Regions from separate parts of the Streptomyces sp. NPDC020884 genome, predicted to be linked through region 2. Evidence: riboswitches for the same ligand, from Rfam matches in the RefSeq annotation. Region 2 holds a riboswitch; the other holds the start of a gene.
The links. A riboswitch is a leader RNA that binds a small molecule or an ion and turns the genes downstream of it on or off. The one in region 2 is predicted to bind cobalamin.
Positions count from the first base shown of each region.

Region 1: linked by a shared signal. The riboswitch ahead of ACH4UK_RS35925 (CbtB-domain containing protein) and the one ahead of ACH4UK_RS09600 (ribonucleoside-diphosphate reductase subunit alpha) in region 2 are both predicted to bind cobalamin.

Region 1 covers NZ_JBIRRY010000016.1:19,851-23,567, forward strand. Annotated here, with positions in the region: gene ACH4UK_RS35915 (SDR family oxidoreductase) at 1-531, opposite strand, end outside; gene ACH4UK_RS35920 (CbtA family protein) at 826-1,581, opposite strand; gene ACH4UK_RS35925 (CbtB-domain containing protein) at 1,660-1,875, opposite strand; adenosylcobalamin (AdoCbl) riboswitch at 1,920-2,014, opposite strand; gene ACH4UK_RS35930 (histidine phosphatase family protein) at 2,141-2,731, shown strand; gene ACH4UK_RS35935 (4'-phosphopantetheinyl transferase) at 2,735-3,520, opposite strand; gene ACH4UK_RS35940 (metallophosphoesterase family protein) at 3,517-3,717, opposite strand, start outside.
Region 2 covers NZ_JBIRRY010000002.1:642,144-645,860, forward strand. Annotated here, with positions in the region: gene ACH4UK_RS09590 (hypothetical protein) at 92-763, shown strand; gene ACH4UK_RS09595 (GNAT family N-acetyltransferase) at 763-1,281, shown strand; cobalamin riboswitch at 1,325-1,461, shown strand; gene ACH4UK_RS09600 (ribonucleoside-diphosphate reductase subunit alpha) at 1,597-3,717, shown strand, end outside.

The DNA of each region.
Region 1 (3,717 bases), on a different contig from region 2:
CTCGACGGCGCCCTTGGTCGCGGCGTACGCGCTGTAGCCGGGCAGGGCCAGCGACAGCACCGAGCTGGAGAAGTTGATGATGGCCCCGCCCGCGCGCAGCCGCCGCGCGGCCTGTTGGTCGACGACGAAGGTGCCGCGGATATTGGTGCGGTGCATCCGGTCCAGCGTGTCGAGTTCGAGCTCGGCCAGCGGGGCGAGCGCCATGACTCCCGCCGCGTGCACCACCACGTCTATGCCGCCGAACGCCGCCTCGGCGGCATCGAAGAGTGCCGCGACCGCCACCTCGTCGGCCACGTCCGCCTGGTGCGCGAAGGCCTCGCCGCCCGCGGCGGTGATGGCGGCGACGGCGGCCTCCGCCTCGGTCCGGTTGCCCGCGTAGTTGACGACGACGGCGAAGCCGTCGGCGGCCAGCCGCTCCGCGCTCTCGCGGCCGATGCCCCGGGATCCCCCGGTGACCACGGCCACCCGTCGGGGGGTGTCACCGGTGCGGGGGGACTGCTCGGTCGATGTCGATGCGGACTGTTCGGTCATGACATGCACTCCTGGCGACAGGGGGTCGCGGCGACTCCGTGAAACCCGACATCAACAACGCTAACATGATGTGGTTAGCATCGCTACCCCAAAACGTAGCGATGCTAGTGAGCACTGCTACCCGACTTTCGTCATCCCCTCACCTGCACAGACGCAGAGACGCCTGAACCCCGCCGGATGCGTCCCGGCGGGGTTCAGTCATCTGTGTCTGTGCGTCTGTGCGTCTGTGCGTCTGTGCGTCTGTGCGTCTGTGCAGATGGTGCGTGGGCGCGGGCGCGGGCCTTCGGGACCGGCTCAGTTCACCGCACTCGCGGCACGGGGCGTCCCGGCACGGGCGGCAGGCGTCAGATGCCGTTCGGTGAGGTAGCCGAAGATCAGGCCGAAGGCGCTCCACAGCGTCGCCTGGACCGCCAGCGTCGAGAGCCGGAACTCCCACAGCAGGCCGGCCGGGAAGTCCTTGCCCACCTCGTCGAAGGACGGCAGGAAGGCGTAGGCGAGGCCGATCAGCAGGACGAAGCCGGCGGCGGCCGCGATGGTCGCGTTCCAGTTGCCCAGCCGTGGTGCGAGCCGCCTGCCGATGATGACGGCGGCGACGGCGAGCAGCACGCTGAGGGCGACCATGAGGAAGAACAGAGTGGTGCGCTTGCCGATGGTGTCGGGATTGCCGACGGCAGGCGGGTTGGCCGGGTACTTCAGGAACGGCACGACGTAGACCGTGAGCAGGGCGGCGCCCGCGATCAGCGCGGCCGTGGCCCGGGGGCCGAAGTCGCCGATGCGGCCCAGCGCGTAGCAGAACACCAGGGCGGCGATCCCGCCCACGGCGACGCCGAAGACCAAAACGCCGGTGGCGAGTCCGCCGGTGGCCTGCATGGTGCGGCTGACCAGCTCCTCACCGCCGCCGTGGTCGTGGCTGTGGGCCTCTTCGAGGGCGATGGCCGCGTCCACCTGGGACTCACCGAGGAAATAGGCGACGGCGAGCGCGAGCGCTCCCGCGATCAGGCCCGCGAGCATGCCGCGCACGAGCAGAGCTCTGACAGATATGGAGTTCACGATGGTTCCCTGATTTCTCTTGCTTCCCGTGTCCGCTGATTGCCTGGCCCCTGAGGCGCCTCGGGCGCCTCGGGAACCTCAGTGGCAGGGGAAACCGAGCAGGTGACGGCCGTCGTGGACCCACTCGTGGACGCCTTCGCCCGAGATGAGCGCGGTGGCGCCCTGTTCGGCGCCGACGAAGTACAGCAGGACGAGCATGAGAATGCCGAAGAAGACCGCCCAAGGGGCTAGGGCCTTCGCCGAGATCGGGGTGATCGCAGACGCTTCCGTTGCGGGAGCGGCGGACTGTGCCACGGCGGACCTCCTGTGGGAACACGCGTCCCTGTTGTGGTGCCTCGGACGAAGGTGCCGGGTCTGACTTCCCCGCACAGGTGCGGGTTCACAGTGGCGCGACCGTGCCGGATTCTCACCGGGCTTCCGTCACACCTTCGTCATGGTCGACGTGACCATACCGCCTGTACTCAGCCGCCGCCATGGTCCAATCTGCGGAGCCGCAGAGCACGGATCCCTTGGGACGAAAGGGCTGTGGGGCCCATGGTGAGCGAGTTAAGGCAGGGACATGACAGCACGGGTGATGTTGATCTCACCGGCGATGAACGCGGGCCTGCGGGAGGCCCGTTTCGACGGCGACGCTCCTTTGGACCGGTCCGGCCGGGAGCGCGCGCGGGCGGCGGCCGACGCGGTGCCGAGACGCGACCTCGTACTCTGCGGCCCCTCCGTGCGGTGCCGCGAGACCAGCGAGGCACTCGGCCTGGCGGCACGGGCCGAACCGGCCCTGGCCGGCTGGGACCTGGCGCGCTGGGCGGGCCGCCGTCTCGACGACGTGGCCGCCGCCGAACCCGAGCAGGTGGCCGCCTGGCTCGGCGACCCCTCGGCGGCTCCGCACGGCGGCGAGTCGCTGCGGGACCTGGTCGGGAGGGTCGGCGGATGGCTGGACTCCCTGGGCGGACCGGACGCACCCGGTGCGAGCTCCCTGGCCGTGGCCGAGGTCGCCGTCGTCCGGGCGGCGGTCGTCCACGGACTGCGGCTGCCCGCGGAGGCGTTCTGGCGGCTGGACGTCGCCCCGCTGACGCTGACCGAACTCAGCGGGCGGGCTGGCCGGTGGAACGTGGGGCTGGGCCGCCCGCTGACCGCTCCCCCGGCCGGCTGAACATCAGGACGTGCCGCTCGCCCGCCAGTCGGGCCGGACCAGCACGGCGGTGGCGACGATGCCGTCCTCGATCCGCCAACTCCCGTGAAGCGTCGTCGGCAGGGCCGGGTCCGTGAGCAGCAGACGGGCGGTGAAGGTGCCCGCGGCGGTGCGATCCACGGACCCGGTTCCCTCTCCCGCAGCAGCAGCAGCCGCCGCCGAAGGAGAAGGAGAAGAGGGAGGAGGAGAGAGGGGAGCAGGAACAGCGGGCGCATGCGTCCGCTGGAAGGTCAGCTCCGCCTGGGTGAAGTCGAGTTCGAGGCCGGTCACCGGATACCAGGCCTTGAAGACGCTCTCCTTGGCACTGAACAGGACACGGTCCCAGTGGATTTCGTCCGCGCCTTCAGGAAGAGCCGGGCCGATCCGCTCGCGCTCGGCGGGCAGCGTCACCAACTCCCGTACGCCGGTGGGGAGCGGGGCGTGCGGTTCCGCGTCGATGCCGAGCGACAGCACGTCCGTCGCACGGGCCAGCGCCGCCGCCCGGTACCCGTCGCAGTGGGTGAGACTGCCGACGATTCCCTCGGGCCACAGCGGCCTGCCCCGATAGCCGTGGAGCACGGCCACGGGCGGCAGTCCGAGTCCGGCCATCGCGCGCCGGGCGCAGGCGCGGGCCGTCGCGAAGTCGTTTCTTCGTTTGGCCACGCTCTTGGCGATCAGTGCCTCCTCCTCGGGGAAGAGGGGTGCGTCCGGGACGCTCTCGGCGCGGGTGGCCGCGCAGGAGACGTCGGCGGGCAGCAGCCGCTCGATCACGAGGAGCCTCCGGGGGTACGCCGCCGTGCGGACGGTTCGGCGCCGGTCCCGGCCGGTGGGGCGGGTGCGCCCTCGTAGGGAAGGATCTGCCGCAGCAGGCCGCGCGGGTGTCCCCTCTCGCGCCATTCCCTGGGGTAGCCGATGGAGACCTCCTCGAAGCGCACCCCGTCGTACCAGGTCGTACGGGGGATGTGGAG
Region 2 (3,717 bases):
CCGGGCCGTCGTCCCTCCCTCGGCGGAGCGGGCGGCGGCCCGGCCGCTTTGCGCGGTGCGCGGAGCCTTCGCCGTACGAAAGGATGTGCCCATGACACCGAGATTCCGGCCGCTCCGGGCCGTGCTGCCGGCCGTGACGACGGCTCTGGCCCTGGCGGCGACGGGATGCGGCACGGAGCGGGCGCCCGGCGCGGTGACGGCGGGCCGGAGCACCTCCGCCGCTCCGGCCCCCGACCGGGCGGAGTTGGAGGCGCGGGCGGGGGCCCTGCAGACCGTCGTGGAGCATGTGTGGGTGACCGAGGCCGCGGGCTACACGCTGGCGCGCCAGTCGGTCGGGGTGATCGGCGACGACGGGTTCGGCAGCGTCTACACCACGCCCGAGGGCGGGCGGATCCAACTGTCGGTGGAGCGCCGCCCGCACGCCGTGGCCGACTGTACGGAGCATCCCGCGCCCGCCGGCGGCCAGGAGCCCGTGGTGACCTGCGAGCGGCAGGGCGGACAGTGGTACCGCGCCACGGCGTCGGGCCACGCGTACGCCCGGGAGCAGGCAGGACTCGTGGTCACGGTGAGCGGCACGCTCCGGGACGTGGACCGGGCGACGCTGCGGTCGGCCTCGCTGCTCGCCCACCGCGCCGACGACCACGAGCTGGACCAGGTGCTGCCACCGGCCGGGGAGGCCTCCGGGCGGCAGCCGGTCGAGCGCGGCGACCTGCCGCCGGTGGGCGACGGAGCCCCCAACAACGACGTGGGAGCGAGTGGCTGATGGATCTGACGATCAGGGTGGCGGAGCCCGGCGAGTACGCCGTCCTCGGCGAGATCATCGCCGAGGCGTATCTCGGCGAGAATCTGCTGGACGGCCCGCAGGACCCGTATCTGCTCAAGCTGCGGGCGGTCGGACAGCGCGCGGCCGAGGCCGAGGTCCTCGTCGCGCTCGACGCGCACGGGGCGGTGCTCGGCGGTGTGACGTATGCCGCACCGGGCACCCCGTGGCGCGACATCGCCGGTCCGGACGAGGCCGAATTCCGGATGCTGGCCGTGGCCCGCGAGGGGCGCGGGCGGGGCGTCGGAGAGGCCCTCGTGCGGGCGTGCGTCGAGCGCGCCCGGTCCGCCCACGGGGTGCGGGCGCTGGTGCTGTCGACGCAGCCGGCCATGCTCGGAGCCCATAGGATCTACCGTCGGCTCGGCTTTCTGCGGACCCCCGAACGGGACTGGGAACCGGTGCCGGGCCTGCGTCTCATGACCTTCCGGCTGGAGCTGGGGGCGGTCCTTCGAGGGGCGTAGTGAATCGTCGCGACACAACATGTGGGGGCCGCATCATCTGGCGGCCCCCACATGTATGCTCGACCTCGCTGTCGCCGCAGGGGAATCCGGTGCGAATCCGGAACTGTCCCGCAACGGTGTGATCGGTGCGCTTTTGCGCACCTACAAGTCCGAAGACCTGTCGACAGCGCGTCCGGCTCGACCGAACCGGACGCCAGACGTCCGGGCCTCGCGGACAGGCCGGTGGACGCCGTCAGTTGTGCTGCCCTGCCCCGGGTTTCGCGCTGCCCGGCTCCCCCGCCTTCTGCCGGCCCCTGCCGAGCGAGGGAAAGCCCAGTGACCATCGCGCCCGCCGATCCGGTTTCAGCCACCGAATCCGCTGCCTCCACCACGTCCGGAGCAGGCACGAACGACGGACCCGGGACCGCTTTGCTGCGGACCCTGACCGACCTCACCGTCGATCTTCCCGACACCGACCCCGGACGGGTCGCCGCCGCCGCGCTGCGCGGGCGCAACGCCCGTTCCGACGAGGCCGAGCTGCGCTCGCTGGCCACCGAGGCCGCCGCCGGGCTGATCTCCGAGGACCCGGCGTACTCCCGGCTCGCCGCCCGGCTGTTGACCCGCACGATCGCGGACGAGGCCGCGGGGCAGGGCGCGACGTCCTTCGCCGCCTCGGTCGCCGTCGGGCACCGCGAGGGCCTGATCGCCGACCGCACCGCCGCGTTCGTGGAGTCGCACGCCAAGGCGCTGGACGAGCTCGTCGAGCGGGCGCTGGCGGACGGCGCCGACGACCGCTTCGGCTACTTCGGTCTGCGTACGCTGCACAGCCGCTACCTGCTGCGCCACCCGATCACCCGCCAGGTCATCGAGACCCCGCAGCACTTCATGCTGCGCGTGGCCGCCGGCCTCGCCGAGGACGACTCGGTGCGGGCGCTGGACGAGGTCGCCGCGCTGTACGGGCTGATGAGCCGGCTGGACTACCTCCCCTCCTCCCCCACGCTCTTCAACTCCGGCACCCGGCACCCGCAGATGTCCTCCTGCTACCTGCTGGACTCACCGAAGGACGAGCTGGACTCGATCTACGACCGCTACCACCAGGTGGCGCGGCTCTCCAAGCACGCGGGCGGCATCGGTCTGTCGTACTCCCGCATCCGTGCCCGGGGTTCGCTGATCCGGGGCACCAACGGGCACTCCAACGGCATCGTGCCGTTCCTCAAGACGCTGGACGCCTCCGTCGCGGCGGTGAACCAGGGCGGCCGCCGCAAGGGCGCGGCGGCGGTCTACCTGGAGACCTGGCACGCGGACATCGAGGAGTTCCTGGAGCTCCGCGACAACACCGGTGAGGACCAGCGGCGTACGCACAACCTGAACCTGGCGCACTGGATCCCGGACGAGTTCATGCGCCGGGTCGACGCGGACACCGAGTGGTCGCTCTTCTCCCCCGCCGAGGTGCCCGAGCTGGTCGACCTGTGGGGCGACGCGTTCGACGCGGCCTACCGCGCGGCCGAGGCCAAGGGCCTGGCCCGCAGGACGATTCCGGCGCGTGAGCTGTACGGCCGGATGATGCGGACCCTCGCGCAGACCGGCCAGGGCTGGATGACGTTCAAGGACGCCTCCAACCGGACCGCCAACCAGACGGCCGAGCCGGGCCGGGTCGTTCACTCCTCGAACCTGTGCACGGAGATCCTCGAGGTCACCGACGACGGCGAGACGGCCGTCTGCAACCTGGGTTCGGTCAACCTCGGCGCGTTCGTGGCCGACGGCTCGATCGACTGGGAGCGCCTGGACGCCACCGTGCGGACCGCCGTGACCTTCCTGGACCGGGTCGTCGACATCAACTTCTACCCGACCGAGCAGGCCGGGCGCTCCAACTCCCGCTGGCGGCCGGTGGGCCTGGGCGCGATGGGCCTCCAGGACGTCTTCTTCCAGCTGCGCCTGCCGTTCGACTCGCCGCAGGCCCGCGCGCTCTCCACGAAGATCTCCGAGCGGATCATGCTGGCCGCGTACGAGGCGTCCTGCGACCTCGCCGAGCGCTCCGGCCCGCTGCCCGCCTGGTCCGAGACCCGGGCGGCGCGCGGTGTGCTGCACCCCGACCACTACGACACCGAGCTGAACTGGCCGGAGCGCTGGGACGCCCTGCGCGCCCGGGTCGCGCAGACCGGCATGCGCAACTCGCTGCTGCTGGCCATCGCGCCGACCGCCACGATCGCCTCGATCGCCGGGGTGTACGAGTGCATCGAGCCGCAGGTCTCCAACCTGTTCAAGCGCGAGACGCTCAGCGGTGAGTTCCTCCAGGTCAACGCCTACCTGGTGGACGAGCTGAAGAAGCTCGGCGTGTGGGACGCCCGCACCCGCGAGGCGCTGCGCGAGGCGAGCGGCTCGGTGCAGGGCTTCGCCTGGATCCCCGAGGACGTGCGGGCGCTGTACCGCACCGCGTGGGAGATCCCGCAGCGCGGC